DNA from 2 places in the Rhizobium sp. YAF28 genome. Region 1 is predicted to be linked to the other one. Evidence: riboswitches for the same ligand, from Rfam matches in the RefSeq annotation. Region 1 holds a riboswitch; the other holds the start of a gene.

Region 1 (4,408 bases):
TAAGCTGGCCACCATTGATCTCCAGGACTTGACCCGTGATGTAACCTGAGAGTGATGGAGCCGCCAGGAAGAGATAGGCGGGGGCACAATCCTCTGCTGTTCCGAGCCGCTGTAGTGGGATCGACTTGCGCGTCTGCTCCAGCTTTTCACGCGATGAATAGCGTGCATGGAAATCGGTTTCGATCGTGCCGGGCGAGACGCAGTTGACCCTGATACCATCAGGCGCAAGCTCTCGGGCCAGCGCTTTCGAATAGGTCGCAACAAATGCCTTCGATGCGGAATATATTGCAGAACCGGGGCTTCCGCCCGTCAGCGCCGAAATCGAAACGGTGTTGACGATAGCAGCGCCCCCTGCCGCCCGGAGCGCCGGAAGCAGCGCTCGTGTCAACTCCACCACCGACGTCTGGTTGAGGCGCACGACAGTCTCATAATCGGCATCGGTCAACTCACCTGCGGGAAAACGCCCATACATCGTGCCGGCATTGTTGACCAGCACATGCACCTTGTCGAAGAATTCGAGCGCCTCTTCCGCAAACTTCGCAGCCCCGCCCGGCTGCAGGAAATCTGCGGGCAACAGCAGGGCCCGACGTTCCGATTCGGCGGTCAGCAGAAAATCCGGCAATTCACGTTCCCCATCGCGCCCGGTATGGACAAGCACGCGCGCACCGCAATCCAGAAACTGCCGGGCAACTTCGAGGCCGATACCGCGGCCTGCACCTGTCACGACGACATTGCGGTTTTCGAACAATTTGGGATGAAACACGAAGCTCTCCTCCTTGCGGGCCGGCCCGCCGCTTGCGCTATCAGGCCTAACATATGCGGCCATCGGCCAAAAGAAAGCCCGAAGGTCTAAGCCCCCGGGTCGAGAAGCCGCGCACCGGCGCCTTGCCTGCCGAGCACGTCAAAGGGATTGCGTAGCGGACAGGCGTCGATCGAGAGACAGCCGCAGCCAATACAGCTCGTCAGATGGTCACGCAGCAGGCTCAGCTGCTTGATGCGCGCATCGAGATCATCCTTCCAGAGCGCAGACAGTTTCTGCCAGTCCCCGACTGTCGGCGTCCGGCTCTGCGGCAGAGTTTCGAAGGCAGTCTGGATTTCGGCAAGCGGAATGCCGACCCGTTGCGCCACCTTGATAATGCCGAGGCGCCGTAGCACATCGCGGCCGTATCGGCGCTGGTTGCCGCGGGTGCGGATGCTGGAGATCAGCCCCTTCGCCTCGTAGAAATGCAGGGCAGAAACCGCAAGTCCGCTGCGCTCTGCCACCTCGCCCACCGTCAGGAGCCTGCTCAAGGAGAATGCCGGATTTTGCTGCATCGCCTATTGACCTCTATATTAGTTGAGGTTTTATAGACTCCGCTCCCGAGGCCGTAAAGCCGCAACGAGAAGGAGCAATGCATGCAGAAACCCATGAGGCTTGCGGTCATCTACGGCAGCACGCGTGAGGGGCGCATCTGCGACAGGGTTGTGAAATGGCTCGAAAGAGAGTTGACCCGCTTTCCACAATTCGAGATCGACATCATCGACCCCCTGGCATTCTCGCTGCCGCGAGAGCATCTACCACATCATCCGGAGGCAAGGCGGCTTGCTGACAGGCTCCATCAGGCTGATGGCTTCATCCTCGTCACGCCGGAATATAACCACAGTTTCACCGCTTCCCTGAAATTCCTCATCGATCTCTTCGCCGAGCCGTGGCACGGCAAGCCGATCGCCTTCGTCTGCTATGGCGGCGTCTCCGGCGGATTGCGGGCGGTCGAACAGCTCCGCCTCGTCTTTGCGGAGCTTCACGCCGTCACGATTTGCGATGCCGTCAGCTTCAGTTCCCCCTGGCGCCGTTTCGACAATGAAGGCCGACTGCAGGATACGGAAGATACGTTGCGCCGGCTTTCCCGAATGATGGCCCAGTTGCAATGGTGGACTGAGGCGCTGATCGCCGCCCGCAGCGACACTCCTTATGCCGGCATCGCCGCCTGAGACAACGACATCCGATTCCGTCTCTGGCAGGTACGGAACCGGCTGGGCACCCGGACAGGACCTCCGTCCGGGTGTTCCTCCCAACACTTGACAGCTGCGTCCGAACTGCCCTGGCCCTTTCCGACCGTGTAGCCGGATAGGAATTTTACGGTTGCGGTATCGCAGGCCCGGTGCTAGCTTCCGCCACAATTTCACGGGGGAGCTCCGAATTGCCGGGGCTGAGATGTGAGGCGCATGCCTCCGGACCCTTCAAAGCTGATCTGGGTAATGCCAGCGGAGCGAGGTCCAAATGTTTTCCGGCGCACAAGTGTCTCTATATCCGATGTCCGGCAATTTCGTCGGCATCATCCTTGACGCTATCAAGGCTCTCGATCCCTATCGTGATCGTCTTCGCATCGAAACCGACGATATTTCCACGCTGATGGTCGGCCCGCCCGACGTGTTGTTTGCCGCCATGCGCGACCTCTTCGTCTCGGCTGCCGCAAGCGGCGAGCATTGCGTATTGTCCGCCGCGATCTCGCGGGGCTGCCCCGGCGAACCGGATGATGCGATCTGTGGCGCCGGCCTGTCTTCCAGCCGATCCGAGCCGCTCGCCGAGCGAGTGGAAGCCGCGATCGCGGCAGTCAAGGACACCACAGAAACCGGCCAGCCAACGGCCGCCCAATTTTCTCTGTACGTTATGGGAACGGGCACCCATATGGACGAGATCTACGGCTGCATCGATTTCCTGAAGCGCTCGGGCACATTCGACCGCTCCAAGAATTTCTGCACCAAGTTGCGCGGCGATGCCGGCGCGATCTTCGCGACCATCCATGAAGCCTTCTATCGCTTTGGCGATCCCGAAGGCCATGTGACGCTGGATATCACGGTCTCCGCGAACAGCCCGAGCAAAGCCTGAGACGCTTGACGGCAATGACCTTATCGAAACCGGATTCGACATTTGCGCCACTGAGGCGGGCCTTGCCCGCCATTCTTGCCGTGTTTGCCTTCCTGGCCGTCTGGGAGCTCTATGTCGATCTCTCCGGCATCAAGCCCTCCATTCTGCCCTCGCCTTCGCGCATCCTGACACAGGGCTGGCTGAACAGGCAGGCGCTGCTCGACAACACCTGGCCGACGCTTGGCGCGACGCTCGGCGGTTTCGCTTTGTCGCTGGTCTTCGCCTTCGCCTCGTCTGTGCTGATGGATTTCGTGCCCTTCATGCGCCGCGCGCTGCTGCCGCTCTTCATCGTCAGCCAGACATTACCGCTGGTCGCGATTGCCCCCTTGGTCGTGCTCTGGTTCGGTTTCGGGCTGCTGCCGAAGCTTCTGCTCGTTGCTCTCGTCACTTTCTTTCCGCTGCTGGTAGCCCTGCTTCAGGGCTATGAAGCGACGGACCGAGATATCGCCGAGCTTCTGAGTTCCATGAAGGCAAGCCGCTGGCGCATCTTCTGCCTGGCGAGGCTTCCCTCCGCCATGCCCTTCTTCTTTGCCGGCCTGCGCATTTCGATCACCTATGCCGTGGTCGGCGCTATCTTCGCCGAATATGCAGGTGCCGCACGTGGCCTCGGGATCTATATCCTCAATGCCAAGAACAATTTTCGGCCCGACCTCGTGCTTGCCGCCGTCGTCGTGAGCGCCCTCCTCACCCTCTGCCTCTTCGGTCTCACGCTGGCGGTGCAGCGTTTCGTCATGCCCTGGCAATCTCCTGCGGAGAAACGCCGATGAGCGGGATGCTTGAGCTGAAGAACGTCTCGAAGTCCTTCGACGGCATGGAAGTGCTGAAGGACATTTCTCTTCATATCGCCAGAGGAGAATTCGTCTCGATCGTCGGCCCCTCCGGCTCCGGCAAATCGACGATCCTCCGTTTGCTGACACAGGCGCTGCAGGCCGATAAAGGCCACATTCTCTTTGACGGCATGTCGCTTTCGCAAGCGGCGCACGCATTCGCCTTCATGCCCCAGCGCGATGCGCTGATGCCGTGGCGAAGCGTCATCGACAATGCGATCCTTGGCCTCGAAGTGCACGGTATGCGCCGCAGCCAGGCACGAGCGGTTGCCGCCCCTCTCTTTGAACGCTTCGGCCTTGCCGGTTTCGAAAATCACTATCCCGCGGCCCTTTCAGGCGGCATGCGCCAGCGCGCGGCCCTGCTGCGCACCGTGATCCAGCGGCAGGACATGCTGCTGCTCGACGAGCCTTTCGGGGCACTCGACGCGCTGACCCGCACCCAGATGCAGGAATGGCTGCAGGGCATGTGGACCGATCATCGCTGGACGGCCCTGCTGATCACCCATGATGTGCGGGAAGCCGTTTTCCTGTCTGACCGCATCTATGTGCTTTCTGCCCGCCCGGCGACCGTGATCAGGGAGTTCGAAGTGCCGCTGAAAAGGCCGCGCACGCTTGCCGATCTCGGCTCCCCGGCCGCCCAGGCGATCGAAACCGAAATTCTTCAAACATTGCT
Region 2 (4,408 bases), on a different contig from region 1:
ACCGGGCCGTTGGGCAATCCTTAAATTGTGATCCGGCTCAGATCCCGGCGTCTTTCCACAGGGCATGGAAATGATGGACAGGTCCATGGCCGGAACCGACCGCCAATTCGCCTGCCGCAGCGACCGCTTGCGCAAGATAGGTTTTCGCGGTCGCGACGGCCACTTGTGGCAACGCGCCCTTTGCGAGCTCGGCGGCAAGCGCGCTGGAAAGGGTGCAGCCTGTGCCATGTGTGTTTTTGGTCGGTACGCGTTTCGCCTCGAACCAGTGCAGGCCAGAGGCGGTCGACAGCACGTCGGGGCTTTGCTCGCTATCCAGATGGCCGCCCTTGACCAGCACCGCGGTGGGGCCGAACATACGTAGGCGCTCAGCCTGTGACGCCATCTGCTCGCGGCTTTCAGCAACCTCTTCGTGCAGCAGCGCGGCCGCCTCCGGCAGATTGGGGGTCAACAGCGTGGCGAGCGGCAGCAGGTGCCGCGTCAGCGCATCGACGGCCTGCGGGTCGAGGAGCGCTGCTCCACCCTTGGCGATCATGACCGGATCGACGACGATAGGGATGCCGCGATGAGGTGCCAGCGCCTCGGCAACAGCTTCGGCAATGCCGGCATTGGCGATCATGCCGATCTTGACCGCGTCGACGCGCACATCGGCAAAGACCGCCTTGATCTGCTGGGCGACGAAGTGCGGCGGCACGAGATGCACGCCGGTCACCCCTTGGGTATTCTGCGCCGTCAATGCTGTCAGCGCCGCCATGCCATAGACGCCGCGCGCCGAGAAAGCTTTGAGATCGGCCTGAATGCCGGCGCCGCCAGAGGGATCGGAGCCGGCGATGGACAAGACGTTGCGGATCATCGGCGAACCTTTTGGATTTCCTCGGCGATGCGGATCGTCGCTGCTCGCGGATCCGGCGTACCGCAGATTGCTGAGACGACAGCAAGCCCATCGGCACCTGCCGCGAAGACGGAAGCGACATGCTCGCTCTTTAGTCCGCCAATCGCAACCGTTGGAACGGGCGCGGCTTTCACCAGCTTCGCCAGCCCATCGAAACCGATCGGCTGCTTATGATCGGTCTTGGTTGGAGTGGCAAAGACCGGTCCGATGCCGGCATAGTCGACAATAGCGGGGTCGATGGCTGCTGCCAGCGCTTCGGTCTCGACCGACAGGCCGAGGATCATGTCCGGGCCGATCATCGCACGGGCGGCGGCGGGTCCCGCATCGTCCTGGCCGATATGCAGACCGTCAGCGCCGATCGCAACGGCTGCCTCGACGTCATCGTTGATAACAAGCAAAGCGCCGGTACCCTTTAGGATATCTTTGAGCGCCAGACCGGTCTCAATCATCCTTGCCGTTCCGCCATGCTTGTCGCGCAGCTGCACCATCGTTGCACCACCGGCGACGGCAAGCCGCGCCGTCTCGACCATGCCGATTCTGGCGCAGAGATCGGGGTCGAGAACGAGGTAGAGGGAAAGATCGAAGCGTTTCATGCGGCGCTGATCCTGACCTTTGCATCGAGTGTCGCGCCGTCGAGCGCGGCGAGCTGATCGAGGAAGCGCCAGGAGAAAGAGCCGGGACCATCCGCATTTTTCGCGGCCTCCTCGCCGGCAACAGCGAAAGTAGCAAGTGCAGCAACAGCGGCTGCGAAAGGGTCTGCGGGAATGGTGGCGGCGAAGGCGCCTGTCAGGCAGGTCAGCGAGCAGCCGAGCGCGGTCACCTGCGGCATCAGCGGCGTGCCGCCTTCGACGCGCAAGGCCTGCGCGCCGTCAGTCACGAAATCCACGACGCCGGTGACGGCGACGACCGCGCCATGCCGTTCGGCAAGCAACCGCGCGGATGCCTCGGCCTGTTCAACCGGGTCGCGGCTGTCGACGCCCTGACCACGGCTCTCGCCGCCGGCAAGTGCGATGATTTCGGAAGCATTGCCGCGGATGATCGTCGGGCGAAGCGCCAGGAGATCAGCAGCAGCCTTGCGCCGGAAGGATGTTGCGTAATGAGCGACCGGATCGAGGACCCAGGGCTTGCCGCCCGCATTGGCGGCCGTTGCCGCGGCATGCATGCCGTCGATCCATTGGGTGGAGAGCGTGCCGATATTGACGGTCAAAGCCCCCGCGATCGCGGCGAATTCTCCCGCTTCCTCGGCGGCATGAACCATGGCGGGCGATGCCCCGGCCGCAAGCACCACATTGGCGGCGATGTTCATGGCCACGTAGTTGGTGATGCACTGTACGAGCGGCGGTTTCGCGCGCATCGCCGTCAACAGTGCTCCGGGTGTCTTGTTCTCCATAGTACCCCTTTCAGGCGGGGCAGGCGCGGGAACGATCGTGCGATGAAGCAGGCTTCGACCCGAGCGACTCCCTCCGCCGGCATTATCCGGTTCAGGTTCGAAGGGTGCTTCTCAGCCAGTTCTTGCGAACGGGCGCCCCTGTCTCTCAACAGCACTCTTTCTTGCAGAGAACGGCGCCGATGTCACTGGCAAAATGACGGTCTTGCGAACGAGGATCCGCACCTGACGCCGCCGCGCCAACTGGAGACAGCTGTCATCAGTCAAGCTGGTGTCTGCTTGCAGCCGGTGCGGGAGCTTGCCAATCCCTCCGGCGGTCCCCTTGGAGACGCCGCCGTATGAAGTCTGGCAAGCTCCGGTACATCAACGCAGCGGAGCCGGAAGCAGGTTGCTGGTGAAATCCTGATACGAAACGGGCCGCAGGAACCTGTAGATGGCGAGCGTCCCGACAGACGTCGATCTGCCGTCGGCCGTTGCCGGATAGGGCCCGCCATGCACCATGGCAGGCGATACTTCGACGCCGGTTCCGAAGCCGTTCACGAGCAGTCTTCCGGCCAGCATTTCCAGCTTGGGAACAAGGCGCTTTGCGTCCGGCTCGTCTTCGCTCGCAATGTGCAGGGCAACGGTCAGCTGGCCTTCGAGGCCATCGAGGACGCGCTCGAGTTCTGCAAGATCGCGGCAGCGAACGATGAGGCCGGCTGCACCGAAGACCTCGTCCTGAAGCTCGTGATGCGCAAGGAATGCCGCAGCTGTCGTCTCGAAGAGAGCGGCCGTGCCTTCGAATTCACTGCCCGGCTTGCCATTGGCAACGAGACGGACTTCGGGATGCTTTTCCAGCCGGGCGACGCCATCGCAGAATGCCTTGGCGATGGAGCCCGTGAGCATCGTCTGGGCGCCGACATCGGGCAGAAGCTCCCGGCTCTTGGCAATGAAAGTGTCCAGACCTTCGCTGTCGACGGCGAGAATGAGGCCGGGATTGGTGCAGAATTGTCCGGCACCCAGGACCAGCGAGCTCACGAAAGCCGTTGCGATTTCTGCCGCGCGGGTCTTCAGGGCATTCGGGAAGAAGATGACCGGGTTGATGCTGCTCATTTCGGCATAGACCGGGATCGGCTGCTTGCGCTCGGACGAGATCTTCATCAGCGCAGTACCGCCGCGGCGGGAACCCGTGAAGCCGACGGCACGAATTCTGGCATCGGCGACAAGCTTCTGCCCGACTTCGAAGCCGGTATCGAAGAGAAGCGCGAATGTGCCGGCATGCAGGCCCGCCTTGGCGACGGCGCGCTGTACGGCGCGGCCAACAAGCTCGGACGTGCCCGGATGGGCGGAATGGGCCTTGACGACAACAGGGCATCCTGCCGCGAGCGCAGACGCCGTGTCTCCGCCGGCGACCGAGAAGGCGAGCGGAAAGTTCGATGCGCCGAAAACGGCGACGGGGCCGAGCGGAACATTGCGAAGACGCAGATCAGGCTTCGGAACCGGCTTGCGGGAGGGATCCGCGCCGTCGAAACGAAGCTCCTGGAACCGGCCTTCGCGAACCTCCTTCGCAAACAGCCGAAGCTGTCCCATCGTGCGAGCGCGCTCGCCCTCGAGACGTCCGCGCGGAAGTCCGGTTTCCGCCATCGCCCGCACGATCAGCTCGTCGCCGATAGCCTCGATCTCACTGGCAATCGTTTCAAGAAAGGCAGCGCGCGTTTCCAGATCGGTTTCCCGGTAGGAGGCGAACGCTTCCCATGCAAGCCTGGTTGCCTCTTCGACGTCTTCGGCGGAGGCGCCACCGAAAGAGACGGGCAGTGCCGTCCCTGTGGCTGCCTCGACGCCGTAGAGCTCGCCACGCGTGCCGCGCTTTTCCGATCCCGCGACGAGCAGGCTTCCATTGATAGTCATGACGGATTTCCTTTCAAACAGACTCGAGCGACGTATATAGGCGTTCGCCTTCTCATTTTCACGACATCTTTGCCCGATATCGCATCGAAGATGGACATCTCCTGCAGAGATTTGGTCGCCTCGCCGAACGGGTAGACGACGGCGCACGCAAAAGCAATTTCCTGTCGAAATGCCGCCCCTTTTTTACGCTCATTCTCGGGCGGGATTAAATATCGAGGGGGCCACATGAAATACGCATCCGCTGT

What was found. Region 1 has a riboswitch for thiamine pyrophosphate ahead of AB4Z13_RS08265 (YkoF family thiamine/hydroxymethylpyrimidine-binding protein). Riboswitches for the same ligand answer to the same signal wherever they lie in the genome.
Region 2: linked by a shared signal. The riboswitch ahead of thiM (hydroxyethylthiazole kinase) and the one ahead of AB4Z13_RS08265 (YkoF family thiamine/hydroxymethylpyrimidine-binding protein) in region 1 are both predicted to bind thiamine pyrophosphate.

What each region holds. Positions count from the first base shown of each region.
Region 1 covers NZ_JBFRCX010000003.1:115,031-119,438, forward strand. Annotated here, with positions in the region: gene AB4Z13_RS08250 (SDR family oxidoreductase) at 1-763, opposite strand, end outside; gene soxR (redox-sensitive transcriptional activator SoxR) at 850-1,314, opposite strand; gene AB4Z13_RS08260 (NAD(P)H-dependent oxidoreductase) at 1,396-1,971, shown strand; TPP riboswitch at 2,157-2,270, shown strand; gene AB4Z13_RS08265 (YkoF family thiamine/hydroxymethylpyrimidine-binding protein) at 2,261-2,869, shown strand; gene AB4Z13_RS08270 (ABC transporter permease) at 2,884-3,675, shown strand; gene AB4Z13_RS08275 (ABC transporter ATP-binding protein) at 3,672-4,408, shown strand, end outside.
Region 2 covers NZ_JBFRCX010000019.1:71,623-76,030, forward strand. Annotated here, with positions in the region: gene thiD (bifunctional hydroxymethylpyrimidine kinase/phosphomethylpyrimidine kinase) at 38-850, opposite strand; gene thiE (thiamine phosphate synthase) at 847-1,482, opposite strand; gene thiM (hydroxyethylthiazole kinase) at 1,479-2,279, opposite strand; TPP riboswitch at 2,331-2,429, opposite strand; gene AB4Z13_RS30555 (aldehyde dehydrogenase (NADP(+))) at 2,640-4,163, opposite strand; gene AB4Z13_RS30560 (DUF4139 domain-containing protein) at 4,389-4,408, shown strand, end outside.